3 regions of the Williamsia sp. Y853 genome follow, and region 3 is predicted to be linked to each of the others. Evidence: predicted binding sites of a transcription regulator. Region 3 holds the regulator's gene; each other region holds the start of a gene.
What was found. The regulator LexA, encoded in region 3, represses DNA repair genes until DNA is damaged. The targets are predictions, from matches to a motif close to CGAACANNTGTTCG.
Positions count from the first base shown of each region.

Region 1: the regulator LexA is predicted to act here: its motif matches at 7,796-7,809, upstream of AC1TPF_RS23785 (DUF222 domain-containing protein).
Region 2: the regulator LexA is predicted to act here: its motif matches at 4,027-4,040, upstream of AC1TPF_RS18610 (HNH endonuclease signature motif containing protein).

Region 1 covers NZ_JBXCJC010000004.1:677,490-687,238, forward strand. The annotation lists gene AC1TPF_RS23740 (amidohydrolase family protein) at 1-800, opposite strand, end outside; gene AC1TPF_RS23745 (GMC family oxidoreductase) at 797-2,335, opposite strand; gene AC1TPF_RS23750 (thiamine pyrophosphate-dependent enzyme) at 2,322-2,951, opposite strand; gene AC1TPF_RS23755 (thiamine pyrophosphate-binding protein) at 2,948-3,448, opposite strand; gene AC1TPF_RS23760 (glutathione S-transferase family protein) at 3,472-4,071, opposite strand; gene AC1TPF_RS23765 (Rieske 2Fe-2S domain-containing protein) at 4,068-4,757, opposite strand; gene AC1TPF_RS23770 (hypothetical protein) at 4,791-5,018, opposite strand; gene AC1TPF_RS23775 (ABC transporter substrate-binding protein) at 5,028-6,059, opposite strand; gene AC1TPF_RS23780 (8-oxoguanine deaminase) at 6,147-7,502, opposite strand; gene AC1TPF_RS23785 (DUF222 domain-containing protein) at 7,870-9,027, shown strand; gene AC1TPF_RS23790 (hypothetical protein) at 9,024-9,299, shown strand; gene AC1TPF_RS23795 (alpha-ketoglutarate-dependent dioxygenase AlkB) at 9,372-9,749, opposite strand, start outside.
Region 2 covers NZ_JBXCJC010000003.1:520,128-529,876, reverse strand. The annotation lists gene cbiE (precorrin-6y C5,15-methyltransferase (decarboxylating) subunit CbiE) at 1-1,186, opposite strand, end outside; gene dprE2 (decaprenylphospho-beta-D-erythro-pentofuranosid-2-ulose 2-reductase) at 1,183-1,941, opposite strand; gene AC1TPF_RS18620 (PPOX class F420-dependent oxidoreductase) at 2,002-2,409, shown strand; gene AC1TPF_RS18615 (hypothetical protein) at 2,418-2,603, opposite strand; gene AC1TPF_RS18610 (HNH endonuclease signature motif containing protein) at 2,638-3,855, opposite strand; gene AC1TPF_RS18605 (M24 family metallopeptidase) at 4,069-5,187, opposite strand; gene AC1TPF_RS18600 (alpha/beta fold hydrolase) at 5,379-6,404, shown strand; gene AC1TPF_RS18595 (5'-3' exonuclease) at 6,464-7,396, shown strand; gene AC1TPF_RS18590 (DUF4333 domain-containing protein) at 7,425-8,228, opposite strand; gene AC1TPF_RS18585 (DEAD/DEAH box helicase) at 8,346-9,749, opposite strand, start outside.
Region 3 covers NZ_JBXCJC010000003.1:244,944-254,692, reverse strand. The annotation lists gene AC1TPF_RS17335 (alkyl hydroperoxide reductase) at 1-86, shown strand, start outside; gene AC1TPF_RS17330 (aminotransferase family protein) at 175-1,413, opposite strand; gene hrpA (ATP-dependent RNA helicase HrpA) at 1,481-5,368, shown strand; gene nrdR (transcriptional regulator NrdR) at 5,395-5,844, opposite strand; gene AC1TPF_RS17315 (LysM peptidoglycan-binding domain-containing protein) at 5,934-6,440, opposite strand; gene lexA (transcriptional repressor LexA) at 6,631-7,350, shown strand; gene AC1TPF_RS17305 (acyl-CoA dehydrogenase family protein) at 7,453-8,595, opposite strand; gene hflX (GTPase HflX) at 8,688-9,749, opposite strand, start outside.

The sequences.
Region 1 (9,749 bases), on a different contig from region 3:
GCGACACCACGCTGGGCGAGCAACGCGATCTCGTCGTCGTCGAGCCAGACCGCGTGCGCGAGCATGGTGCGCGGGACGTCGAAGAATCCGAGTCGCTCCAGCGCCATCATGGGCCGACTGGCGTATCGCTTGTCGAACTCCGCGATCTCGATCTCGGATTCGCTGCAGTGTGTGTAGAACCCGGTGTCGTAGTCCCGTGCCATGTCGATGGCCCGGCGCTGCCCGGCGGCGTCGGCATAGAAGACATGCTCGAGTCCGACCCAGACCGACACCCGGCCGTTCGCCGCACCCTGACTGTGTTGCAGCAGCTGCTCGTTGTCGTCGAGGGTGTCGAAGTAGTCGAAGTCGGGGTGCGCGCCCACGTAATTGACTGTGACAAGCCGGTTCCCGACCCCGGTGGCGGCGGCGACGCTGCCATGCATGTGCCGCCACATGTCGACGACCGTGGTGGTGCCCGCCAGCACACTTTCTGCGTAACAGAGCCAGGACGCCGCCTCGGCTTCGGCGGCGGTGACGACCCGGTGCATGGGGTCGATGTGCACGCGGAGCCATTCCCAGACCGGTAGCGCCTCGGCGGTTCCGCGCAGCAGCCCGGAGTGGCTGTGCGAGTTGATGAGTCCGGGCATCAGGAGGCGTCCGGGCAGCGCGGTCACCTGCGCCTCGGGATATTCGGCGGTGAGCTGATCGGTGGGTCCGACGGCGATGATCCGGTTACCGTCCACCAGTACCGCGCCATCGGGGATCACGGTGCGGGCGGCGTCCACGGTGACCACGGCGTCGGCGGTGAGAAGAGTGCTCATGCGGCGTTCCTTCCGGCGATCAGATCTGCCGCGCGCTCGGCGAGCGCGACGACGGGGGCATTGGTGTTGCACGAGGGCAATGTGGGGATCACCGAGGCATCCACCACGCGCAGGTTCTCGACCCCGTACACCCGCAGTTCGGGGTCGACCACGGCTCCGGCGCCGGTACCCATCGCGCAGGTGCCCGCCGTGTGGAAGAACGTCGAACAACTCATTCGCACGAACGCTGCGCGCTCGGCGCCGGTGAGACGACGATCAGGTGCGATCGGTCGCTCGATCAGTGCTCGGTAGGGCGCGGTCTCGGCCAGATCCATGATCGTGTCGAGTCCGGCGACCAAGGCCGCCAGGTCACGAGGGTCGGACAGATACCGCGGATCGATCTCCGGTGCGATTGCCGGGTCGGCGGACCGTAGGGTCAACTGTCCGACACTGTGCGAGCGCATCAGGCCGGGCGAGACCGCGAACACGTTGTCAGATGTTGAAAGGCTGTACTTCGCAGCGACTTCGGGCGTCGCGTGTGGTCCCTGTACGACAAAGGCATGCAGGTCGGGGAGCGCCTGTTCCGGCGTCGAGGACCAGTTCAGGATGGCACCACCGCCGTTGTCGCGCACCGGTCCCAACGGCAGACGGGCGGCGAAGTTCACACCCATCAGCAGTGGATGGTCTTGCAGATTCTGTCCCACACCCGGCAGGGCACTTCGGACCCGAATACCGTGCGCCCGCAGTTGTTCGGGTTCGCCGATACCGGCAAGCAACAGCAGGTGGGGACTCGAGATCGCTCCGGCGGACAGAATCACTTCGCGTTCGGCGCGAACCAGGGTTCCGCCAAGACTCACCCCGGAGCAACGTGCACCTTCGAATTCGAGGGCCCCGACGTGAGAGCCCGTCCGCACGGTCAGATTGGTCCGCTGCTCCGCGGGCCCCAGATACGCACGGGCCGTGCTCATCCGCCGACCGTTCGCGATCGTCAGATTTGCGAGCGAGGCGCCGTGGACGTCCTTGCCGTTCGAGTCGTGCAGGACCGGGAAACCCAGTTCCGCAGCGGCACCGAGCAGCGCTTCGGCGACCGGATGGGGGTTTTCAGGCGTGGTGATGGTCAGTGGTCCTGCGCTGCCGCGTAATTCGGACGCACCGCCTTCCCAGTCCTCGCAGCGGCGGAAGTAGGGGAGCATCGACTCCCAGTTCCACCCCTTCGCTCCGCTGTCCTCCCAGATGTCGTAGTCGCTGGGGTGTCCCCGATACCAGAGCATGGCGTTGATGCTGCTCGATCCGCCGAGTACCCGCCCGCGGGGTATGGGTATGGCGCGCCCGTCGAGGTTCGGGTTGGGTGAATAGGCATATCCCCAGTCATATTTCCCGGACAACAACCTCGCCCAGCCGCCCGGCTCGTCGATCTCGGCGAGGCCGTCGTGGGTCGGCCCGGATTCCAGCAGGAGCACGGTGACCTCGGGATCTTCCGAGAGCCGGGACGCCAGAACACATCCCGCGGAGCCGCCGCCGACGACGATGTAGTCGAACGTCTCAGTTGTGTTCACTGGGCCCCATGATGGTGATCTCTTCGGTGGCCTCCACGTGCCGGACGAAGATGTATTTGTCTTCGCGGCCGTCACTGTGCTTGCGTTTGATCCCGGGCTCGACCACGCTCGAGACCTTCGCAACCAGGACGTACGGCTCGTCGGCCACCAGCCCCGCCGCGCAGTGCTGCTCGAACTCTTCGAGAGTTGTTGCGGTGTACGAGTGTTCGATGCCTGCGCCACGGGCGATCGCCGCGATGCTCACGATGCCCTTGGAGGTGTGCGTCGGTGGGCCCCCGATGGACTGGTAGCACTCGTTGTCCCACACCACGGTGAAGAGATTGCGGGGACGTTCGTTGGCAAGTGTTGCGAGTATGCCGAGGTTGAAGAGCATTCCACCGTCGGTGTCGAGGGAGATGATGCGCCGGTGTGGCAAGCCGACCGCGAGTCCGAATGCCTGTGGGGTGACGCATCCGAGTTGCTGTTGAAACAGGCTGGCGCTGCGCATGTGGGGTGCGGCGTTGTACCACTCGTCCACGCTGGCGCCGAGCGAGACGATCACCAGTTCGTCCGACAGTTTGTCGGCGAGGAGCTTCATGCAATCGAAGCGTGTCATGTTCGCTGTCGAGTCGTTCATCGGACCAGACCTCCGCCCAGAGCAATTGCCGAATGATGGTATGCCGCATAAGACCATTCGAAGGCGTCGTGAATCGCCCGCTCGATCTGGTCTTCTTCCCGCACGATGCGGTAAGGGATCCGCAGCGCATCGAGGATGGGTTCCATCGTGATGCCGTGCGGGACCGCCCACCAGTTGTTCTCACCGAGTTCGCCGCGGTAGCTCATGAGCATGATCACCGGGATCCCGGCGCCCAGGCCCATGCGGGCGAGCGGTTCCACCGAGGCGCGCAGCCCCGAGTTCTCCATGATCAGAGCGGCTCGTTTGCCCGAGAGGAAGATGCCGCCGCAGATGGCGGCACCCTCACCCTCGTTGGTGACCTGGATCGTGCGGATGTCGGGGTCGGCGTCCAGGGCCGGATAGAGCTCCTTGAACAGGGAGTCGGGGAGATAGCAGACGGTGCTCACGCCGGCCTTCTTGAGGCCACGGATCACCGCGTCTACGGCGCTTTGTTGCATGGCAAGCCTTTTCTTCTCGGGTGTCAGGGGAAGACGGGGATGCCGGGCATCGCGATGAAGCCAGGCAGTGACTGCATGCGCCGCATCCACCACCGCAGCGCCGGATAGCGCCCGCGGTCGATGCCGATATCCCGGGTGAGGGCCCCGCCGGCGAACAGTGCGATGTCGGCGATGCTGGGATGTGGGCCGATGACCCAGTGATTGTCGATCCGTTGCAGCGCGAGGTGGTCATCGAGTTGTTGCACAGCCACTTTCGCCCGGGCGACGGCCTCATCCAGCGGGTCGGTGCTGTAGAGGGCGAGATCGCGCGCCGCAGTGATCGTGCCGAATGCGTTGGCACAGAAATCGAGCCAGTGGGTGAGCCGAGAGCCGTCCACGGATTCTCCAGACGCCCAGGTGGTGTCGGTCGCGAACTCCGTCGCCAGATACAGCAGGGCGTTCTCGGCGCCGCGTATGGTGCGGTCGCCATGGCGCAGAACAGGCACTTCTGTTGCAGAGCCGGGGGGCAGCGGATAGCAGTTCACGGGTACTTTTGCATACTCGATACCGAGTAGCGCCAACCCGAGCCGCACCTTGTAGCAGTCGAGATCGAGTTCGAAGTCATCGAGCAGCAACTCACTCACGATGCCACCGCCGCAGGTGCATTCATCTCATCGCGAAATGCATGTGCCCACAGGATGATCTGGCGTACCAGAGCCGAGTCGGCACCGACGACACAGATGTGGATCACGGTTGTGTTCTCGTTGCGGACCTGGATACCGATGACGAGCTCGTGGCCGTCGACGGTCATGTGGACGAGGTTGTCCGCATGTTGCATGTTGTCCGTACGTGAGGCGAGGGATTCCAGGACCCGGGGGACCGCGGCGTCGATGTACACCGAACATGCCGGCGTCGCAGAGTATTCCGGCGGCATATCCGGGGCGCATTCGATCTCGCCTCTGGTGGCACCGGATCGGCCGTCCAGCCACACCATCCCGTAACGTTCGGTGACGCGGTATCTATCCGCCCGGACCGAGCTCGGTGGATCGACATCAGGATGGGCGGGTATGTTCCGGCATCCTCCCGCGGATTCGTATTCCCAACCGTGGTAAAGGCATACGAGCCGATTCTCGCGGACGAAACCCAGGCTCAGACGCATGCCGCGATGCGGGCAACGGTCGGCCCACGCATGGACGAGTCCGTCGCCTCCCCGCCACAGTGCGATGCCGTCGCCGCCCAGCGTCGTGTCTGTCGCCGAGCCAGAAGGCACGTCGCGGCTCAGCGCGACCGGTGCCCAACCCGAGGACAGGTTGGGGTGAGATGGGAGCATCTCGGTGATTCCTTTCTCTTGGGTTGCTCGTGTTCAGTCGAGGTGGGCGACGTCGTGGACAACGCTGCTTCCGGGCGCGAGTTCGCAGGCCATCTCGAAGGCTCCGACGAGGTCGTGTTGGCCGCTCACCCGCACGACGATCCGATGCGGGGCGGCTTCCAGTACCACCGCGTCCACGTCGAGAACTTCGGCTCGCGCGATGATGAAGTCGCAGAATGTATCCGGCATCAGATCTCCACTCAGGATCAGGGTTGCCGCCATGTCCGTCACTCAGATCATGTCGAGGATCTTGGTGGTGAACAGCTGATCCGCGGTCACGTCGATCCCGTTCGCGGACAACGTGGCGATGTTCTTCTCGATCAAGGCCGGTGGCAGGGTGAGCAGTCCGCCGGCATCGGTGTCGGGGGTGACCATGATCTGCGGCAGGGTCTGCGACTCGAGCAATTGCTGTGCGCGGTCGAAGCCCTGGTCTTTGCCGAAGACGTTGAGGGTCAGATCGGTGCCGAGAGCAGGATCGGCCACATTTGCCTGCCATCCGAGTCGTTCCGACCGAAGGAATCCGGCGAGCATCTCGGGATTCGTCTCGACGGTCTCGGTCTTGGCGAAGTAGACACCCGAGAACACCGCATAGCCGAAGTCGGCGAACAGGAAGGTGTTGGTGGCAATGCCTTTGGCCTCGAGTTGGGTGGGCTCGTTGATGACAAAGACGACCTGGCCGTCCACCTCCCTGTTGACCACGGGCGCGGGATCGAACTGAACCGGAACGACCTCGATACTGTCCGGGTCGATGTTGTTGATCTGCAACAACAGGTTGAACGACGTCTCATTGAGTGCGGCAACACCGATCTTCTTCCCGATCATCTCCTGCGGGGAATTGATGGGAGAGTCCGCGAGAGACAGGATGCAGAAGGGACTCTTCTGGAAACGGGTGCCGAAGACCTTGAGATCGGCGCCCTGGGTGATCGCGTTGGCGACCACATCGGCGTTGCTTCCACCGACCGCTGCCTTGCCGGACATCACCACGGTGTCAGGACTGACGTTGGGGCCACCGTTGAGGAAACCCACCTTGAGCTTGTTGTTCGCGTACAGGCCGGTGTCAGAGGCGATCCAGCTACCCGAGTGTTCGGTGGTCGGCAGCCAGCTGAGCTGGTAGTCGATGGAGGTGGTGCCGTCGGCCGCCACCGAAGTCGACGAATCGGAGCAGGCCGTGAGCAGCGTGGGCCCGCCGAGGGCGATTGCTCCGAGACCGAGACCGCCCTTGAGCAGACTGCGGCGGGACAGCGAGAATCCTGCGTGGGACATGGGGTTCTCCTTGTGGTGAAGACGTGTGCGGGGAGGGGCACTTGCGGTTGGCATTGGGAAGTGTGTGGCGAGACCGAGAGACCGGTCTCAGGTCAGGACGGCCGTTTGCATTCGCGTGGCGATACGGCGATGTTCACGCAACATATCGGGCAAGGCAGCAGATACCGGTTGTCCCTCGTCGACAACAACTTTGCCGTTCACGACGGTTGTCCATGCACGTGCGGGACCGCAGCGAAGTAATGCCTCAACGGGATCGGAGAGCGCTCCGGCCAAGGACACCGGGTCGAGGTGCCACGCGACCAGATCGGCGAGGGATCCCACTGTGAGCCGCCCCAGTTCGTCGTCCCATCCGAGGCATCGCGCCGAGCCGACGGTGGCGATGTCGAGGGCATCGCGGGCCGTCATCGCGGTAGGTCCACCCTGGAACCTGGCCAGTAGCAGGGCGGTTCGCGCCTCTAGCCACATCGAGGCGTGATCGGTGGACGCCGAGCCGTCGCAACCGAGACCAACGGCCATGCCGTGCTCACGAAGGGTTCGGACCTTGGCGGTTCCGCCGCCGATCAACATATTCGAACTGGGACAGTGGGCAACGCCGACGCCTGCCGACGCCAACCGCCGGGCCTCGACATCGCTGGGAAAGATGAAGTGCGCCACCCATGACCGAGGTCCGGCCCAGCCCACGTCCTCGAAGTGCTCGACCGGCGTACGGCCGTACTTTTCCAGGCAGTAGGTGTGCTCGTCGGTGTCCTCGGCTAGGTGCGTGTGCATGCGGACATCGTGTTTCTCGGCCAGCTCGGCGGTGGCACGCATGAGCGTGTCATCGACCGAGAAGGGTGAACACGGTGCGAGGCCGATACGTGTCATCGCGCCCGGTTTCGGGTCGTGGTACCGCTTGATCAGGCGTTCGGAGTCCTCGAGGATTGCCTCAGCGGTCTGCGTAACGCTGTCCGGCGGAAGCCCACCGTCCTTGACGGACAACGACATCGATCCGCGAGTCGGGTAGAACCGGAAGCCGATGTCATTGGCCGCGCGGATCTGGGCATCGATCAGATTGGGTCGTGGGTGCACATAGAGGTGATCGGTGGACGTGGTGCAGCCGCCGAGCAGCAACTCGGTGAGCCCGATGTACGTCGACACGTACACCGCTTCCTCATCGAGCATCGACCAGATCGGATAAAGACCCGTAAGCCAGTCGAACAGCGAACCGTTTACCACAGGACCGTAGGAACGGGTCAGATTCTGATAGATGTGATGATGGGTGTTGATCAGGCCAGGAGTCACCAATCGTCCGCCCAGAGATCGGATTTCGATCGCTTCGGGCTCGGTCCCGGCGGATCCGAAGGCGGCTACGCGGCCGTCCGACACCGCTAGCCAGGCGTCAGTGAGTTCGTTACCCGGCTCCAGCATGAGATGTCCGATATCACGAAAAAGCAGGTCGTACATTCAATCCTCCAGTGTGCCAGACAACTTTCGTCTGTGATGGCCCTCGCGCCCACCACTGGAGGTGAATGTCCTCTTCTGGAGGGGAGCTCCAGATCGTGTCCGGCGATGCCGGGCGGACTGTTCCGGCTCAATCGTTCTGGCCGGTAGTTCCTGAAGTTACGGTTGCCGTTTGTCTTTGGTGAAACGGCGATGTTAACGCTGCGTAACCGGTTTGGGCACAGGGTGGCGGTTAAGCGGAACCGGTTGATGGGTTGTACGCCCTTCGCTGCCCGCGCCTAGGCCTCCACGCGATTCGAACAAACATTCGACACATCGCGTTCTCCAGGGTATCCTGGTTGAAAGCTGGCGATCAGATGTGCTGGGGGGCATGATGACTGACGATCCGTCTGATGAAGTTACTGTTGGTTCTTCTTCGGTTCCGGTGTTGGTGCGCAAATATCTCGAGTTGGAGTTACTGGTTGCCGATATCGTGGACTGCACTGATTCCGATATGTCCGATGCGGAAGTCAATGAGCTTGTGCGGGTGCATGAACGGATCGCCCGTAAGCTCGAGCTCACCGGGTTGCGACACCTATTGGTGGTCTCGGATCGGTCGTCGTTTTCGAAGGCCGGGTATTCATCACTGTTTGGTTTCACCCGTGGCGAGTTGCGGCTGACCAAAGGCCAAACCATGTCCAGGATCCGCGGCCTGGAAGCTGTCGGCCGATTCCACACGATGCAGGGCGAAGAGCTGGCACCGAAATGCCCTGCCGCCGAACAAGCCTGGTCCCAAGGGTTAATCGGCGCCTCGCATATGGATGTGATGCTGGATGTACGCAAACAGATCCCCTCAGCTGCTGATCCGGCCGTGTATGACGTGGTCGATCAGTGGATGACCGAAGAAGCCGTCGAGTCCGATCCGACCCGCCTGGCTGCTGCGGGCCGTCAAGTGTTGGCCCGGGTCGATCCCGATGGCCGACTGACCGACGACAGTGATCGGGCCCGCAGACGCTCGGTGAGTATCGGCGATCAAGGTGTGGATCTGATGGCCAAAATCTCAGGCACCCTCGATCCAGAAACATTGGCATTGCTGACCACCGTGATGGATGTGTGGGCCGCACCGGGGATGAACAACCCTGCCGACCCCAACTCGCCCACCGGCGCGAGCGATGACCCCAAGCAAGATAAAGAGTTGATGAAGGCAGCCGCCGAACGTGACACCCGTTCGCGGGGCCAGATGCGTCACGACGCGCTCAAGGCAATCCTGAAGACCATTCTGGAATGCAACCTAATCGGCAAGTCCCATCGGGGATTGCCCGCGCAGATCATCATCACAATGACCAAACAACAACTCGAAGAGTGCGCCGGGATCGCGAAAACCGCTTCCGGGGTGGATATCCCGATCGGGGACGCACTGGAGTTGGCGGCCCGCTCCGACAAATATCTCGCGGTATTCGCCGACCACTCCGCTGAAGCCCTGTATCTGGGCCGGGCCAAACGGACCGCGCAGAAAGGTCAACGCCTGGCCCGCCGCATCACAAAATGATCGGTGATGGTCCGGATCAGTGGCAGACCATCATGATCACCGAGGGCCCCGACAAAGGACGGGTGGGGTGGATACCGCCGGTATCGGTGGACCCGGAACGCAAACCGCGGGTCAACCGCGCCCATCACGCCAACGAAACCGTCGCAGCGGCCTGGCAGAAGACGCTGGCCGACCGCCAGGTGGCGCTGACGCAACACCTAGAGAAACTCACCCGAGATCATGGCAACGAACCCGAACCCGAACCCGAACCCGACGCCGACGATCCCCAGTAAGTCGAATAGCGGCTATGGCGGATTTGTTCGGTGCTTCGTGGAGATGCGCCGCAAGTAGATCGCAGTCCCGGGCTACCAGACGCCTGGGGGACGGAACTGCACACTCACTCGAGGGCCGACGCCCGTGGTTTTCGGTACAGCGTGCTGCCAGGTGCGCTGACAGCTGCCGCCCATCACCAGCAGGTCGCCGTGGCCGAGTGTGAACTTCAGAGATGCGCCGCCGCCGATCGGGCGCAACAACAGTGCGCGTGGAGAACCCAGCGAGAGGATCGCAACCATGGTGTCTTCGGATTTGCCCCGGCCGATGGTGTCGCCATGCCAGGCGACGCTGTCATTGCCGTTGCGGTACAGGCACAATCCGGCCGAGGCGAATCCCTCCGGCAACTCTGCGCGGTAGTGGTCCGTCAGAGAGTCGCGGCACGTGCCGAGCATCGGATGTGGACCATCGCC
Region 2 (9,749 bases), 280 kb from region 3:
CGATCCACTGTGTCACTGGGAGCGTTGGTCGCCAGGTTGTCATTGATCCGAGCGGCTCGGCGTGGTCGATCTGGAATCGGCGGAGGCTACCGCCGACTGCGGCATGCCATTTCACCAAGACTGCCTCAGATTCAAGTGTGACCGCGTTGGCCACTATCCGTCCGCCGTCGAGCAAGGCATCCCAGCACTCCTCCACCATCCCCGGGACCGTCACGCCTCCCCCGATGAAGATCGCATCGGGATCAGGTGCGTGGGTCAACTGCTCGGGCGCAGCGCCGTGGACCGTCAGTCCTGCGCTCACGCCGAGCTCGGCTGCGTTGTGCACGATGCGTCCACGACGTACGTCGTTGGATTCGAAAGCGATTGCGGTGCAGGTCCGGTCGGTGCGCAGCCACTCGATGGCGATACTGCCTGCGCCCGCTCCGACATCCCAGAGCAGTTGGCGGGCGGCCGGCCGCAAGGCGGTGACGGTCAGCGCGCGGACTGCCTGCTTGGTGAGCTGTCCGTCGTTACTGAAGTCGGTGTCCGGCAGACCTGCCTGGCTACTGACGGCCGGACCGAGACAGTCGACAGCGATGATGTTGAGCTGGTCGCCGGCAGGCGCGGCCCACGTTCGTGCGATACCTGTGACCTGGCGTTCGCTGTCGGAGCCGAGCTGTTCGAGGACGGTGAGTTGCGACCATCCGAACCCGTGGGCCGTGAGCAATTCTGCGACGGCCGCCGGAGTGGTGTTGTCGCGGCTGAGGATCAGCAGCCGAACGCTGTCGGAGACTCCCGAGAGGATCGAATCGAGGGGGCGATCGACAACACTGCGGATGCGCGTCGTGGCAAGGTCCCAGCCGAGACGGGCGGAGGCCAGGCTGACGCTCGATACCGAAGGCAGGATGCGCACGTGTTGCGCGCCCACCTGTTTCACGATCGATGCCCCGACGCCGTGGAACATCGGGTCACCCGAGGCGAGGATGTGAATGGTGTGCGGGTGCGTGTCGGCCAGTAGTCGCTGGAGGTGCTTCGACATCGGGCTGTCCCACCGGTGGAGCGTCGCCTCGAGTGGCGCCAACAGATCCAGCTGGCGCACGGAACCGTAGATGTCGGTGGCAGAGCGCAATTCGCGCTGCGAGTTTCCGGACAGGCCGTCCCAGCCGTCGGCGCCGATGCCGACGACCACAAACTTCAGATCAGTCATCGAGGCATCCGTCGCCAGATCGCCTGGGGCAGGAGCTTCATCACAAAGAAGACAGGACGCAGCTTTCCGGGGACCCAGACCACATGCTTACCTCGGTGCAGCGCTTTGACCACTGCGTCGGCAACCTGTGGTGCGGTACTCGACATCGGAGCAGGTTTGATCCCGGAGGCCATCAGATCTTTTGTCATGCTGCCGATGACAAATCCGGAGCGGACGAGCAATAGGTGTACCCCACTGCCGTGCAATGCATCTGACAATCCGCTGGCAAAGCCGTCTAGCCCGGCCTTGGTGGAGCCGTAGACGTAGTTGGCGCGCCGGACCCGGACGCCTGCAACGGATGAGAAGACGACGATGTTGCCTCGTTTGGCGGCCCGCATCGCGACGGCCAACGGAGTCAGCACGCTGATTTGGGCGAGGTAGTCGGTGTGCGCGATCTGTAGTGCGTGGGCGCTGTCGACCTCTGCCCTCGCCTGATCGCCGAGGATTCCGAAGGCCACGATCGCATCGTCGATGGGCCCGTGTTCGGCAACGATCTGCTGAATCAGGCCCTCATGTGTTGAGGTGTCGTTCGCATCGAACTCGACCATATGGACAGCTGCCGCATTTTCGGACTCCAGCCGTTCGCGCTGATCATCGAGGTCGGACGACCTCCGAGCCGCCAAGATCACGGTCGCCCCTGCAGCGATCCGAGCTGCAACCTCCAGCCCGATCTCACTGCGACCACCGAACAGCACAACCACTCGCCCATTACTCACCAGGCCAGTATCCCAAACGACTTTGGGAGGAGGGACGGTCGCGTTGGCTAAGGTCGGCTTGTGCCCAAAACACCAAACGACTTAACCCCCGCAGCAATGGACTTCCTCACCGAACGCCACCTCGGGAGCCTGACCACCGTCCGTGCATCGGGGACCCCTCATGTTGTTGCTGTGGGATTCACCTACGACGCCGAGGCGAAGATCGCACGAGTGATCACCTTCGAAGGCAGCCAGAAGGTGAAGAACGTCGACCGGTCTGGATACGCCGCCGTGTTCCAGGTGAACGGACCGCAGTGGTTGACGCTGGAAGGCAAAGCATCGGTCCACCGTGACCCCGAGGCTGTCGCCGAAGGAGTCCGTCGCTATGCGGCTCGCTACAAGGAGCCCAAAGTGAACCCACGCCGGGTGGTCATACAGATCAACGTCGAACGCATACTGGGTTCGCAGTCGCTGATGGTCACCGCCTAGGCAAGACGCTACGCATCCTGGTCAGTGCTATCCGGTTCGGGATCGGGTTGGACCTCAGGTTCGCCGCCGGTCAGTTCCGCCAACTTGTCAGCCAACACCGCCCGGCGGTCGGCAAGAACCTTCTCCCAGGCCGCCGCGAAGGTCTCGTTGACATGCTGGGCACGATTGACCCGCGGTTTTCTTTCCGGATCCACCGACGATGGTGGTATCCACCCGACCCTGCCCTTGTCAGGACCCTCGGTGATCATCACCGTCTGCCACTGACCAGGGCCGTCGCCGACAAGTTTGTGATGCGGCGGGCACGGCTGATCCCATCAGATCGATGTCGGTCAGACCACCATTGATCCAGGCAATCAGATGATGGATCTCCACCCAGGTCGCCGGATTGGTGCACCCGGGGTGCGAGCAACCGCGGTCGCGGGCGAACAACGCCAACCGCTGACCCTTCTGCGCGGTGCGTTTGGCCCGGGCGAAATACAGCACCTCGGCGCTGTGGCTAGCGAACACCGCCAAGTATTTGTCCGAACGCGCAGCCAGGTGCAGGGCCTCTTTGACCGGAATATCCACCCCCGACGCCGTTTTGGCGATCCCCGCGCAATCCTCGAGCTGCTGTTTGGTCATCGTAATGATCAGCTGCGCCGGCAAACCCCGATGGGACTTACCGAGCAGGTTGCACTCCAAAATCGTTTTCAAAATCGCTTTGAGTGCATCGTGGCGCTGCTGGCCCATCGAGCGGGTATCACGCTCGGCGGCAGCCTTCATCAGCTCTGCATCTTGTTTCGGATCATCGCTGGCACCGGACGGTGAGTTCGGATCGGCCGGATTATTCATGCCAGGTGCAGCCCAGACATCCATCACCGTCGTGAACAACGCCAACGTTTCCGGATCCAGGGTGCCCGAGATCTTGGCCATCAAGTCCACACCCTGATTACCCAAACTCACCGAACGTTTACGGGCCCGATCCGAATCATCGGTCAGCCGGCCATCGGGATCGACCCGGGCCAGCACCTGACGGCCCGACGCCGCCAGTTGGGTGGGGTCCTGGCCGACGGCCTCTTCGGTCATCCAATGATCGACCACGTCATACACCGCCGAATCCGACGCTGACGGGATGTGTTTGCGCACATCCAACATCACATCCATATGCGCTGCCCCGATCAACCCTTGGGACCAGGCCTGTTCGGCGGCAGGGCATTTCGGTGCCAGCTCTTCACCCTGCATCGTGTGAAACCGGCCGACTGCTTCCAACCCGCGAATCCGGGACATGGTTTGGCCTTTGGTCAACCGCAACTCGCTGCGGGTGAACCCGAACAGTGACGAATATCCGGCTTCGATGAACGATGACCGGTTCGAGACCCACAGCAGGTGCCGCAGCCCGGTGAGCTCGAGCTTTCGGACGATCCGTTCATGCACCCGCACAAGCTCATTGACTTCCGCATCGGACATATCGGAATCAGTGCAGTCCGCGATATCAGTAACCAGTAGCTCTAACTCGAGGTATTTGCGCACCAACACCGGAACCGAAGAAAGATCAATCGAGGAATCGTCAGTCATCATGCCCCCCAAGACATCTGATCGAACGCTTTCAATCAGTCTACCTCGGGGGACACCGAAAGTCGAACGGTTGTTCGAACGAATATGGTCGGTTGAGAACCTGGTTCAGACTGACTTCAGTTCGTGCGGTTGGGAATTGAATGCTTCGCAGCCATCATCGGTGACGACAACGATATCTTCGATGCGCGCACCCCAACTGCCGGAGAAGTAGATGCCGGGTTCAATGCTGAATGCCATGCCCGGCCGCAGTGGAATATTGTTGCCTGCAACGATATACGGCTCCTCGTGAACGGATAGTCCGATGCCGTGGCCGGTGCGATGAACAAATTTGTCGGCCAGTCCGGCGGCAACGAGCACGTCCCGGGCCGCGCTATCGATCTGCTCGGCAGTGACGCCGGGGCGGACGGCGGCCACAGCGGCTCGCTGAGCTTGTTGTAGCCACTCGTACTGCCGTGCGATCGCATCAGAAGGTGTTCCAACACAGTAGGTTCGGGTGCAGTCGGAGTTGTATCCCGGCGCGACAGGTCCCCCGATGTCAACGACAACGATGTCGCCGTCCTGGATCACCCGGTCCGATACCTCGTGATGCGGGTCGGCGCCGTTGGGACCGGATCCGACGATGATGAACTCGGCCCTGGTGTGTCCTTCGGCGATGATGGCGGCGTCGATATCCGCTGCGACTTCACGTTCGGTGCGGCCGACCTTCAGCCATTCCCCCACTCGGGCGTGCACTCGGTCGATCGCGGCGCCTGCGCGGCGCAGCGCTTCAATCTCGGCGTCATCCTTGATCATTCGCAGTTCACGCAGAACGGCAGTGGCAAGTTCCGGTGCGCTACCCCAATGCCCTGCCAACGGGACGGTGTGCAGCGCAGGGGTTGCGTCAGAGACCGCGTAACGATCACCGGCTCCCCCGGCGGCTCCAACCGCCAGTGCGTACGCATCCTGGCCGTCGACCCAATCGTGAACGGTCAGGCCGAGCTCACCGACGGCCGATTCCCGTAGCGCCGCCAACTCCAGTCGCGGCACAACCACTTCGGGAGCGCGATCCGCACTGATCACCAGGGCGGTGAGCCGTTCGAATGTCGTCGCTCGTGAGCCCGTGAGATATCGCAGGTCGGGTCCGGGAGTGATGAAAAGCGCCGACAGACCGGCTTTCGCCGTCAACTCCTGCGCCCGATCCAGACGTGACTTGTACACCGCTGCCGAGAATCGCTGATCCGCCATGGGTTCAAGGCTATCGGTCGCAGAGTTCGTGGTCTCGCCTGCAGTCTGACCTTCGTCACAAACCATCGGAAGTGTGTCCCACTCCGATCGCAAGATTCGATGAGTGATCTTTAACCGGGCGAAAACCTCGCTTTGCGCGGAGAATAGGGGCAACGAAAGATGTTTAGGTCTGAGGAAAACAGGAGGTCACCGTGGACCGTGAAGGCGTACGACGTCGACTACGGGCTGTTCCGACCGATGACTCTCAGGTCCAGTTCGCAAATCTGCACGGATACAAGCGGGCCTACCGGATGGCCGGATCGGGTCCTGCACTGCTGTTGCTGCACGGAATCGGCGACAACTCCCTGGCCTGGGAACCGGTATTCACCCAGCTCAGCGAAAAGTACACGGTCATCGCACCGGACTTTCTCGGACACGGATTCTCCGACCGTCCGCGCGCCGACTACTCGGTACCTGCTTTTGCCAACGGAATGCGCGACCTTCTGACCTATCTCGACATCGAACGCGTGACGATCGTCGGCCATTCGCTGGGCGGTGGTGTGGCCGGGCAGTTCGCCTATCAGTTCCCCGAGATGGTCGAACGGTTGGTGTTGGTCGGTACGGGCGGAGTCACCAGGGACGTCAATCCGGTTCTGCGAGCGCTGTCACTACCGTTTTCCGAGTACGCGCTGGCCGCGGTCTCACTCCCAGGTGTGTTTCCGACGTTCGCAGCGGCTTCTCGCACGGTGCGTGATCGTCTGCCATTTGCGCTGTTCCGGGACAACAACGAGATCGTTCGAGTGCTCGAACGGATGCCAGAAAAGGGTTCGGCCGAGGTCTTCGCCCGAACTCTGCGATCAGCCGTCGACTGGCGTGGGCAAGTGGTGACCATGCTCGATCGATGTTATTTGAGCGCAGGTATTCCGACCCTGGTCGTGTGGGGTTCGGACGATCAGGTCATTCCGGTGCAGCACGCCCACATGCTCCACAGCGCAATGCCCGGCTCGCAGTTGGTCGTCTTCGACAAGGCCGGTCACTTCCCGTTCCGGGACGATCCAGACCGATTCGTCGACCTGCTGCTGTCCTTCGTGGCGTCGACCGTCCCTGCGAACATCAGTCGTGCAGATGTGAAAATCGCTTTGCGGCAGGGTCCCTCGAGTCAACCACTCACCGGCGACGCCGAGTCCCAACTGGCTGTTCTCGATGTCCTGGGTTCGGACGAACGCAGCGCCACCTGACCGCAGTGCTCTGATGGCCGGCGCCGATCTGGCATGGTTTAGGCATGACTGCCCCAGTGATGTTGCTCGACGGTGCCAGCCTCTGGTTTCGGGCCTTTCATGCCCTGCCCGAGAAGATGACCGCACCGGACGGGCGTCCGGTCAACGCGGTCCGCGGATTCATCGACATGATCGCGTCATTGGTCACCCGGGAGCACCCGCAACGCTTGATCGTGTGTCTTGACCTCGACTGGCGTCCGGCCTTCCGCACCGACCTCATCCCGTCGTATAAGGCGCATCGCGTGGCCGAAGGCGCCACCGACGGCTCGGAGGAGGTTCCCGACACGCTGACACCCCAGGTCGACATGATCATGAAGATCCTGGCCGCCGCCGGAATTGCGACCGCGGGCGCGGAGGGCTGCGAAGCCGACGACGTCATCGGGACCCTTGCGGACTCCGAGGCCGTGGATCCGGTGGTTGTGGTCAGCGGTGATCGCGACCTACTGCAGGTTGTTTCCGACGACCCGGTTTCGGTGCGCGTGCTGTACGTGGGCCGCGGTCTGGCGAAGGCCGAGATGTTCGGGCCACAGGAACTGGCCGAGAAGTACGACGTACCAACATCGAATCCGGGTTCCGCCTACGCCGAGATGGCAATCCTGCGCGGCGATCCGTCAGATGGGCTGCCCGGCGTTACCGGCATCGGTGAAAAGACCGCGTCAAAGCTGCTGCACGAGTTCGGAAACCTCGACGAACTCGAACGCGTGGCATCCACCACGACCGACAAGCGGATTTCACCGCGCCAACGCAAGTCACTTGCAGAAGGCGCGGACTACCTGCGCGCGGCACGGACCGTTGTATTCGTGAAGACCGACGCCGAGATCATCGGCGACAGCGACGGTCGTCTCCCATCCGAGCCCGCCGACCCGGCAGCGCTGGCCGACCTGATCGAAGAACTCGGTGTCGGCTCATCGGTTGGCCGTCTGGGCAAGGCGCTCGGCTGGCAGGTGGGCTGACCCGCCCACCTGACAACCGACCAACTGCCTACTGTGTGGTCGGTTGACCGACCTCGTATTTGCCCTCGTCGTCCAGGAAGGTGATCTTGACCTGCTGGTTCGCGCCGGCAACGGTCGCGGTGCAGGTGAAGCTGTTGCCCTTCTTGATTTCCTGATCTTCGGGGCACTGCACATTCGAGACGTCTTTGGCCTGGTAGTCGTTCTCCAGGACCGACGCCACACCCTTCTGAGCGGCGTCTTGGCTGAGCACCTTCGTCACCGCGAAGCCCGGAAGCCAGAACGCCGTGACAGCAAGGACGACAGCGATGACACCAACCGCTGCGGCACCGATGATCAGTGGCAGCTTCTTCGAGTTCTTCGGCGGTGTCATACCCGCGAACTGGTCACCACCGGGCTGACCGTACTGGCCCGGCTGCCCATACTGACCTGGTTGGCCGTACTGATCCGGCTGCCCGGATTGGCCATACTGGCCCGGTTGGCCCTGCGGCGCACCGTATTGCGGCTGCTGACCGTACTGGCCCGGCTGCTGACCGTACTGGCCCGGCTGCCCGTACTGACCTGGTTGACCGTACTGATCCGGCTGTCCCGGCTGGCCATACTGTCCCGGTTGGCCGTACTGCTCTGGCTGCCCGTACTGACCGGGCTGCTGCGGAGGCTGCTGGCCCCAACCCTGTTGTGGCGGTTGGCCCTGCGGCGGCTGTCCGCCGGTCGGGTGACCATAGGTCTGCTGGTTCCACGGGTCAGGATTCTGTCCCGGTTGCCCTTGTCCTGGTTGCCACTGCCCGGGTGCCGAACCGCCACCCTGGTTGTTCGGGTCGTTGGGCCCGCTCATGTATTTCCCCTCCGCATGTCCGCGTCGCGCGATCGCAAGTCCAGGACTTCCGAACCCCGAACATACCGCACAACCCATGGCCATTCAGGCAGGCGCTCGGCGAGAACTCGCGGGCGCTCAGCCGAGTTCGACAGCCACGACTCCGCGCCGGATCGCCGTGATCGCCGCTGCCGCCGAATGGGCCAGTTTCGATCGATCTGTTCCTCCGAGGCGTGCGGCAACCCGCATCTGTTCGAGGAGGTCGATGACCTGCCGGCTCCAGCGGACGAAGTCTCCGGCCGGCAGGGATGTGCCCTGCTCGCCTGCTGCAGCGAGTACCTCGGTCAGTCCGCGGCCCGTCGCCCACAGGTGAATGGCCGTGGCGAAACCGGCATCTGGTTCGCGTGTCGGTTCCACCATGTGGCTCATCTCGACACGTGCCAGGTCTTTCCATGCGGCGTGCGTGCGGCTCAATGCTTCCCGGACCGTCGAAACGCCAGTTACCAGATCCGCGCCGCCGTACGAATCGCGGCGCGACTGGTACACCACCGCCGAAGCAACAGCCGCGAGTTCGGCTGCACCCAGGTGGTCCCACAAACCGGTGCGGATGCACTCACAGATGAGCAGGTCGCTCTCGCTGTAAACCCGGCTCAAGATCTCACCGGCAGGTGTGACGGTCATGTCACCGTTCGACTTGTGCTCGACCTGCTCGAGGTAGCCGAGTTCGCTGAGCACCGCGACGATCCGATTGAAGTTGACGGCCAGCGTGGACGTGCGGGCCGATACCGATTCCTCGAGCGCCGCGATCTCCCGCGACACCCGGTTGCGACGTTCTGCGAGTCGGAACAACTCGTCGTGTGCGGGGATCTGATGCGCCGGGTGCTCGCGCAACTCGGTGCGCAGACGGTTGAGGTCCGGGTCGTCGGCGGCGCGGGTGCGTTTGCTCTGCTTGCCGCGGGGCATGTCGATGCCGGTGGAACGCAGAGCCGAGGCGAGGTCGCGACGACCGCGGCCGGTACGACGATCGACCTGTTTGGCCAGCCGCATATGGCCGAGCACCTGAGGCGGGTTGAGGAAATCACGGGGACCAACCCGGCCGGCCCAGGCATCCTCGCAGAGCACCAACGGTTTCGGGTCGCGCATGTCGGTTGCGGGCTCCAAAACCACAGCCAGACCGCGATGGCGACCACCGGAAAGACTGATGACCTGCCCGCGCTTGAGGGCTGCGAGATCTTCAACAGTGCTCTGCTGCACGGCCATTCGGTTTTCGAACTTCAGCGAACGTTCGCGAGCTCGGATCTCTTCACGGAGGCGGGTGTACCCGAGGAAGCCGTCGATCCCGGCGTCGAGACCGCGGCCCTCGGCCCGTGCCTCCAGTTCCACCTCGATCTTGCGGAGCTGGCGGCGTGCGGTGTCGATCTGCCTGGCCTGCCCGACGACCGACCGGTCGGCTTGGAACTGCGCAAACGAGCGGTCCAGCAGGTTGCGTGAACCGGCCAGTCCAAGACGGCCGATGAGATTGACGGCCATGTTGTATTCCGG
Region 3 (9,749 bases):
AAGCGATTCTCGAATCGCTGAAGGTCGCGTCCATCATCGCAGGCGTTGCTGCAGCACTCAGTACTGCCGAGGTACTTGTCGGATAGCGAAACCTCGCTGCCACAGGCACTGACGTAACAAAAAGAGCAGGGACCCCCGACCGGGGTCCCTGCTCTTTTCGACGTTCTGCCCTCGCTACGTCAGCGCATCGGCCATCCGCGCCGCCATGTCACTGACCTGAGCACTGGTCATCACGAAGGCAGGCGAGATCTGCAGGGCGCCTTGCCCGGCCGCCCGTCCACTGACGCCATGGCGACGCAGCGCGCCGATGACCGCAGGAGCCGTCGTCGGATCAGCCAGCTGCACGGCGGCAACCGCGCCGAGGCCACTGCGGATCTCGCTGACAGCAGGCAGATCGGCCAGCGGCGCGAGCGCGATGTGCAGATCCGATTCGAGCCGTGCGGCCTCTTCGATCAGACCCTCGGATTCGATGATGTCGAGGTTGGCCATCGCCGCAGCCGCTGCGCCTGCATGTCCGCCATAGGTGTATCCGTGGCGCCACCACACGCCGCCCGCATAAAACGGTTCGGCGATCTTCGGGGCTATGAACAGCGCGCCCATCGGGACGTAACCCGACGTCAAACCCTTTGCGGTGGTGATCATGTCGGGCTCGAGCCCGAACCGGCTCGACGCAAACCAGGATCCACCGATCCGGCCGAATCCGGTGACGACCTCGTCGACGACGAACAGCACGTCGTGGTCGCGGCAGATCTGCCGAACCTCGGCCAGGTAACCCTCCGGCGGCAGGTAGATGCCACCGGCACCGATGATCGGCTCGACGAAGAACGCGGCGATGTTGTCGGCGCCGATCCGTTCGATCAGGCCCAGCAGGCTCTTGGCGTCATCCCAGTCGACGGTTGCGGCGTCGGACATGAGCTCGCCGTAGTTCTCGCGATTCGGCGGCAGGCCCGAGAGCGCAGTGCCCCCGACATGCATGCCGTGGTAGGCCTTGGTCCGGCCGACAACGATCTTCTTCTCCGGCTTGCCCATCTCGTGCCAGTACCGGCGGGCGAGTTTCACCGCCGAGTCGACCGAGTCGCTACCACCCGAGGTGAAGAACACCTTGCTCCCCGGGATCGGGGCGATCGCCGAGAGCCGGTCGGCCAGTGCGGCGGTCACATCGGAGGTGATGTCGCCGAACCCGGAATAGTGCGCCAACGTGCCGAGCTGGCGGGCAACGGCGTCCGCGATCGCGGTCCGCCCGTGTCCGACGTTGGTGAACCACAGACCGGCCGTGGAATCGATGTATTTGTTTCCGGAGGCGTCCCAGATGTAGGCGCCCTCGCCCCTGGCAACAACAAATGGTCCCGAGGCGCTCACGGCGCCCATGTCGGCAAACCCGTGCCAGAGACCGGTAGAAGAAGAAGCAGTCATGGGGTACATCATGCCTGTCCAGGTGGCGAGACGATGCCGGGACTCCGGCGACTACCATTGAGGCGATATGTCGACCGCGCCCGATCAGCCCAGCAGGCCCGCCGCGTCCGGGCAGCCCACCACATCGGGGCAGCGCCGACGCCGCGGACGTCCTTCGTCCACCAAATCCGGCTCGACCAGAACTGGATCGCGCACACCCGCCGGCCCCAGCCCCGAGGAGCTCGCACGGCGTCGCGCGCTGGTCCCGGTGCTCAAATATCCGCCGGAACTCCCGGTGTCGGCGGCGCGCGCCGAGATCGCCGCCGCGATCGAAGCGCATCAGGTTGTCGTTGTCGCCGGTGAAACCGGGTCGGGCAAGACCACGCAGCTCCCGAAGATCTGCCTGGAACTCGGCCGCGGGGTCGCGGGAAAGATCGGCCATACGCAGCCACGACGGCTCGCAGCACGGTCGGTCGCCGAACGCATCGCTGAAGAAACCGGCACCGAACTCGGCGGTGTGGTCGGCTATTCCGTCCGGTTCACCGACAAGGCGTCACGCGACACCCTGGTGAAGGTGATGACCGACGGCATCCTTCTGCGCGAACTCTCCCAGGACCGCATGCTGCGCGACTACGACACACTGATCATCGACGAGGCCCACGAACGCAGCCTCAACATCGACTTCATCCTGGGATATCTCAAACAGCTACTCCCCCGGCGTCCCGATCTGAAGGTGATCATCACCTCGGCGACCATCGAACCCGGTCGATTTGCCGATCACTTTGCCACCGAAGATCGACCCGTTCCCGTCATCGAGGTGTCCGGGCGCACCTATCCGGTCGAGATCCGTTACCGGCCACTTGTCGTCGAGGACGAGGACGAAGCCGACCTCGATCAGTTGCAGGCGATCGGCGCCGCAGTGGACGAGTTGTTCGCCGAGGGGCCCGGCGACATCCTCGTGTTCTTGCCCACCGAACGCGAGATCACCGATACCGCTGCCTCCCTCAAACACCTCGAAGCGCGTGGTGTCGAGGTGATCCCGCTGTTCGCCCGTCTGTCCGCCGCTGATCAGCACCGCGTGTTCGCCTCCCACAAGGGCCGACGGATCGTGTTGTCCACCAACGTTGCCGAGACTTCGTTGACGGTGCCGGGCATCCACTATGTGATCGACGCCGGAACCGCTCGCATGTCGCGCTATTCGACCCGCACCAAGGTTCAGAGACTGCCGATCGAGCCGATCTCGCAGGCCAGCGCCCGCCAGCGTGCCGGACGTTGTGGTCGTGTGGCCGCCGGTGTCTGCATCCGCCTCTACAGCGAAGACGACTTTCTGAGCAGGCCCGAATACACCGAGCCCGAGATCCTGCGGACCAATCTGGCCGCGGTGATCCTGAACATGACCTCGCTCGGTCTCGGCGATGTCGGCAAGTTCCCGTTTGTCGAGCCTCCCGATCCCAAGGCCATCCGCGACGGACAGCAACTTCTCGAAGAACTCGGCGCGCTCGTCCCTGCCACCCCCGACAACCCGGTACGGCAGCTGACGCCGATCGGCCGATCGCTGGCGCGGATCCCGGTGGACCCGCGTTTGGCCCGCATGCTGGTCGAGGCCGACAAGCAAGGTGTCCTGGGGCCGATGCTGGTACTCACCGCCGCACTGTCGCTACCCGATGTCCGGGAACGGCCCGCCGAACACCGGCAGGCGGCGGACGAGTCACACCGCAGATTCGCCGCAGACGGCTCCGAGTTCCTGACCCTCCTCAATCTGTGGACGTATCTCGAGGACACGCGAAAAGAGCTGTCCTCAAGCCAGTTCCGCAAACGCATGCGCCGCGAATTCCTGCACGGACTGCGCATCCGCGAGTGGCGTGATCTACATTCGCAACTCGTCCGGATCGCCCGGGATCTGGGCTGGACCGTCCCGGCGGACTTCGAGACGCCCGAATCCGATTCGGCGACGGCGGTCGCCGTCCACCAATCGGTCCTGTCGGGTCTGCTCAGCCAGATCGGCGTCCGCGAAGGAGAATCCAAAGAGTTCCTCGGGGCTCGCGGGACGAAGTTCATGATCTTCCCCGGCTCACATCTGTCGAACAAACCGCCTCGGTTCGTGATGGCGGCCGAGATCGTCGAGACCTCCCGCCTGTGGGCCCGGACCGTCGCCCGCATCGAACCCGAATGGGCCGAGCGACTGGCAGGCGATCTGGTCAAACGCCAATACAGCGAACCACATTGGTCGAGCAAACACTCTGCGGCGATGGCCTACGAAAGGGTCACGCTCTACGGCGTTCCCCTGGTCACCAGACGTCGGGTGAACTTTGGATCCATCGACCCCGAGGCAGCCCGCGAGCTGTTCATCCGCAGTGCCCTCGTCGAAGGAGACTGGCGCACCCAGCATCCGTTCTTCCATCGCAACCGGGCGTTGCTCGACGATGCCGAAGAGTCGGTGCACCGGGTCCGGCGCACCGATGTCGTGGTCGACGACGACACCCTGTTCGCGCACTACGACCGCCACGTTGGTCAAGAGGTGGTCTCGGGCAGGCACTTCGACACCTGGTGGAAAACCGCACGCAAGAAGGACCCGAACCTCCTCGATCTCGATCCCGCCGACGTTGTTTCAGGCGATCCGGCCGGTTTCCCGGACACCTGGCGCCAGGCTGATGCCACGTACGATCTCCGGTACCACTTCGAGCCCGGCGCCGAGGACGACGGCGTCAGTGTGCTGATTCCGCTGCCCCTGCTGATGCGGGCGCGGCCTTCGGGCTTCGACTGGCTGGTCCCCGGTATGCGCACCGAACTGGTCACCGAATTGATCCGCACCCTGCCGAAAACCCTTCGGCGCCAGATCGGTCCGGCGCCGGATCTGGCCTCACAAATCCTTGATGCGGTCACACCGCGTGCCAAGCCCCTGACGTCCAGCGTCGCCGCCGAACTCACCCGGCTCACCGGAGTGAGAATCGCAGCCGCCGATCTGAGGCCGACCGCACTGCCCGACCACCTGCGGATGACGTTCGTGGCGCTCAGCCCGGACGGCCAGGAGTTGGGCCACTCCAAATCGTTGACAGAGCTCCAAGAACGACTCGGCGGCAAGGCCCGCGCGGCTCTGGAGAAAGAGGCCGCGACCGAGTCGACGCCGGTGGCAACCACCTGGACAGACAAGACGTTCGGAACAATCGCGCGCTCGGTCCGCAACACTGTTGCCGGACAAGAGATCACGAGTTACCCGGCCTTGGTGCCCCGCAGAGGTGGCTTCACCGTCGCACCGATGTCGACCGAGTCCGAGCAGCGCAGCGCGATGTACAACGCCCTGATCGGACTGCTGATCAACGATGTACCTGGCCTACGGCACAACGCGACTTCTGTTCTCGGAACCGCGGAGCGGCTGGCGCTGAGCCAAAGCCCTTACCCAACCGGAGAGGCGCTGCTTGCCGATTGCGTACGAGCGGCCGTGATCGACCTGGTCCCCCCGCAGCCGGAGGTCTGGACCGCTGCCGATTACACCGCCCTGAAAAGCCATGTCGCCGGGCAGGTCACGAGCCGGGCCACGACCAAACTGCGCCAAGCCGCGGCGATCCTGACCCGGGTGGCTCCGCTGCGCACCGCCATCGCGGCCACCACGGTGGCCGACGCTGCCGACGACGTGCGGGATCAACTCGGCGATCTTGTTTTCGACGGATTCATCTCGGCCACCGGCGCCGAACACCTCCCCGAGATCCCGCGGTATCTGGATGCCGCCCTGGCCCGGCTGGAACAGCTGCCTGCCTCCGCCGCACGGGACGCCGCGTCGATGGCAGCCATCGATCGCGTAGTGGCCGCATGGACAGACCATCTGCGGATGATCCCGCCGCAGCGGCGCGATGCGGTCAGCGAGGCTGCAGGCTGGATTGTCGAGGAATTGCGCGTCGGACTGTTTGCTCAACAGCTGCGAACTGCGTACCCGATTTCAGAAAAGCGTGCCATCAAGGCAATCCGAGACTTACGGTAGCGGCGCTAGGACTTGCGGTAGTGACGCTAGGACTTGCTTGATCGGAGGTCGTCGATTTCTTTCTGGAAATCGTCCACCGAGTCGAATGACCGGTAGACAGAGGCGAACCGCAGGTATGCGACCTCGTCGAGATCGCGAAGCGGGCCGAGGATGGCCAGGCCGACCTCATTGGCCGGTACCTCCGCCGAACCTGATGCCCGCACTGCTTCTTCCACCTGCTGCGCAAGATGCTGCAATTTGTCGTCGTCGACCGAACGGCCCTGGCAGGCCCGGCGGACGCCGCGCATGACCTTCTCGCGACTGAACGGTTCCGTGACGCCGGTCCGTTTGACCACCGAGAGCACCGCGGTCTCCACCGTGGTGAAACGGCGTGCACACTGCGAACAGGCGCGGCGGCGACGGATGGCCTGCCCCTCGTCCGCCACTCGCGAATCGACTACGCGGGTGTCCTCGTTCTTGCAAAACGGGCAATGCATGCACGAATCCTCGACGGTCGACGGCCTGGGCGGAGTGACCAGACACTGTGACTCCGAGGATACCGTCCGGGATTGCAGCCCCTCCACGTCTACCTCGCGTAGACGGGCGTGACCAATGCCTGGCCCACCGACAGTGCCGAGTTGTTCATGGCGTTGAGCTCCATGATCTTCGCCACCACGGCTTCGGTCGGCATCTCGGGTGCGATGCGGGAGGCGATGGCGCCCAACGACTCCCCCGATTGGACCCGGACGACCTCGGTGCCGACGCGGGCCGGATCCGCGGACTGCTGCATGACCCCGCCGAAGAAGGTCATGAAGGCGACCACGAGCATCAGACCGACACCGGCGACCGCTGCGCCCGCCCAGGCGCGCCTGCGGGCGAAGACCATCTCGCGAGCGGTCGGTATCCGCCGCTCGGAGTTACGCGAATCGGCACACGAGACGGCCACCCGGCGCTGCGCAGGCAGACGGCGACCGGCCGGGCGTGATGTGTCCTCGGGCCGTACCGGGCGCGTGGTGCGCGTGCGGGTACCGCTCTCGGGGTGGTGAACAGGCCGAGCTGTGGCCGGCCGGATAATGGTGGTGGCTGCAGTCATGGGGTTCAGTCCTCGGTCATCGGTTCGATCCCTATTCGATCACTCGTTCGATTGAAAGAGTGTTCGATTAGTACCACGGGCCTCCGACAAAGCGCCACGCCTGATCGAACAAATGTTTGAGACTTGTGACCATTTGCACTATCTTTGTCGACATGGACCCCGCCCGACACCGCATGAACTGGAGGACCTGATGGCCGATAGAACCCAGCCCCCGACACCGGCGGACGGGACCGCGACCACTGTTGTCGCCACCGAACCACTCGCCGAGGGCTCACTGACCCCCCGCCAAAAAGCGGTTCTCGAGGTCATCCGTACCTCGGTCCGCGAGCGCGGCTACCCACCGAGCATCCGGGAGATCGGTGACGCTGTCGGCCTGACCTCGACATCGTCCGTCGCCCATCAGCTCCGCACGCTGGAACGCAAGGGTTTCCTGCAGCGCGAGAACAACCGGCCTCGCGCGGTGAACATCCAGGACACCGATCTGAATCCGGCCACAGCCGCCGGACAGGTTCAGGCACCGGACGAATCCCTGCCGACGCCGACGTTCGTCCCGGTCCTCGGCCGGATCGCGGCCGGCGGTCCGATCCTCGCCGAACAAGCTGTCGAAGACGTTTTCCCACTCCCCAAAGAGCTGGTGGGCGAAGGTTCGCTGTTCATGCTCAAGGTCGTCGGTGAATCGATGATCGACGCCGCGATCTGCGACGGCGACTGGGTGGTCGTACGCCAGCAGAATGTTGCCGACAACGGCGACATCGTGGCGGCGATGATCGACGGCGATGCCACGATCAAGACGTTCAAGCGCACCAAGGACGCCGTGTGGCTGATGCCGCACAACCCGGTGTTCGATCCCATCCCGGGTAACGATGCCGTCATCCTGGGCAAGGTCGTCACTGTGATGCGTCGGCTCTGACCTCCGAGTCGTAGGCAGATCACTCTCATACAGATCAAAGGCGGGGTGTACCGGGATATCCCGGTACACCCCGCCTTTCGAGTTCAGGGGACCACTGGGTGATCAGACCCCGAGACTACGTCCGATCACTTCCTTCATGATCTCGGTCGTCCCGCCGTAGATGGTCTGCACACGAGAGTCGAGGAATGCCTTGGCGACCGAGTATTCACGCATGTAGCCGTATCCACCGTGCAGCTGCAGACACCGGTCGACCAGGTGCACCTGATTCTCGGTGGCGTAGTACTTGGCCATCGCGGCATCCGGGACGGTCAGCTTCTTCTCGTTCAGCAGACCGATGCAGTGGTCGACGAAGACGCGGGTCGTCGTGGTCGACGTCGCCAGTTCGGCCAGCAGGAACCGGGTGTTCTGAAAGTTCCCGATCGAGCGACCAAAGGCCTTGCGGTCCTTGGTGTACTGAACGGTGGTCTCCAGCACCTGCTCCATCGCCGCCGCGGCGACAACAGCGATCGACAGGCGTTCGCGAGGCAGGTTCTGCATGAGGTAGATGAAGCCGAGGCCTTCTTCACCGAGCAGGTTCTCGGCGGGCACACGGACGTTGTCGAAACTCAGTTCGGCGGTGTCCTGCGCCTTCATGCCGACCTTGTCGAGGTTGCGGCCGCGTTCGAAGCCCTCCATGCCACGCTCGATGACCAGCAGGCTGAAACCTTTCGCGCCGGCCTCGGGGTCGGTGCGCGCGACCACGATCACCAGGTCGGCGTTGATGCCGTTGGTGATGAAGGTCTTCGATCCGTTGAGCACCCAGTGGTCGCCGTCTTTCTTGGCGTTGGTCTTGATGCCCTGCAGGTCCGAACCGGTTCCGGGCTCGGTCATGGCGATGGCGGTGATGAGCTCGCCGGAGGTGAATCCCGGAAGCCAGCGCGCCTTCTGCTCCTCGGTGGTCAGTTCCAGCAGGTACGGCGCGATGACGTCGTTGTGCAGGGTGAAGCCCAAACCGCTGTACCCACCCCTGGCGGACTCTTCGGAGACGATGGCCTGGTAGCGGAAGTCGTCGACTCCGCCGCCGCCGAACTCTTCGGGAGCGTCCACGGCCAGGAAGCCGTTCTTACCCGCTTCGATCCACACATCACGATCGACGATGTTCTGCTCTTCCCAGCGGGCGTGATACGGCGCCACATGCTGTTCGAGGAAGCTTCTGTACGAATCGCGGTACAGAAGATGTTCAGGCTCGAAAATCGTACGTTCCATCAAGGTCTCCATAACGAGGTGTCAAAACGCGGACGTGCCAGTAACTGTAACGGGATTCTACATTTTGCCCAAGGGCCTGGAGGCCTGGATTTTTAGAACAGATCAGATGCGGCGAACTCGGCCAGCTGGCTGGCCAGCGCAGAAGGCACACTGGCGACGATCTCCGTGCCATCGGCTCCGTGCTCCTCCCGCGACACATCGCCTTCGGCGTGGATGCGTGAGACCAGGTCACCCCGGGAGTACGGCACCCGGACGGTGACATGGACGTCATGCCGCGACACCAACTCGCGGACCCGCTCGAGCAGTTCCGGGATACCTTCGCCCGTGGCCGCCGAGATGAAGACCGCGTCGGGGAACAGACTGCGAAGCTGTGTCAGGACCGTCGGATCGGCGACGTCGATCTTGTTCACCACGAGAAGCTCCGGTGGTGCGGTTGCCTTCTCGTCCTGGATCACCTGATCGACGACCTTGCGCACCGCGCTGATCTGCTCGGTGGGAATCGGGTCCGAACCATCGACGATGTGCAACAGCAGATCTGCGTCGATGACCTCTTCCAGGGTCGAACGGAACGCCTCGACCAGCTGGGTGGGCAGGTGCCGGACAAATCCGACGGTGTCGGTGACCACGATTTCTCGACCGTCGTCGAGGGACATCTTCCGGGTTGTCGGATCGAGGGTGGCGAACAGCGCATTCTGCACCAGCACACCTGATCCGGTCATCGCGTTGATCAGACTGGACTTGCCCGCGTTGGTGTAACCGACGATCGTGACCGATGCGACAGCGGACTCTTTCCGCTTGGTGCGCTTGGTGTTTCGCGACGTCTTCATCTCACGGATCTCGCGGCGCAACTTCGCCATCCGCTCGCGGATACGGCGGCGGTCCGTCTCGATCTTCGTCTCACCGGGACCACGCAGACCCACGCCACCGTTGCTGCCCGCCCGGCCACCGGCCTGACGGGACATCGATTCACCCCAACCGCGAAGACGCGGCAGCATGTATTCCATCTGGGCCAACGCGACCTGAGCCTTGCCCTCGCGCGACGTGGCGTGCTGGGCGAAGATGTCGAGGATAAGGGCGGTGCGGTCGATGACCTTGACCTTCACCACCTTCTCCAGCGCGGTGAGCTGTGCGGGCGTCAGTTCACCATCGCAGAT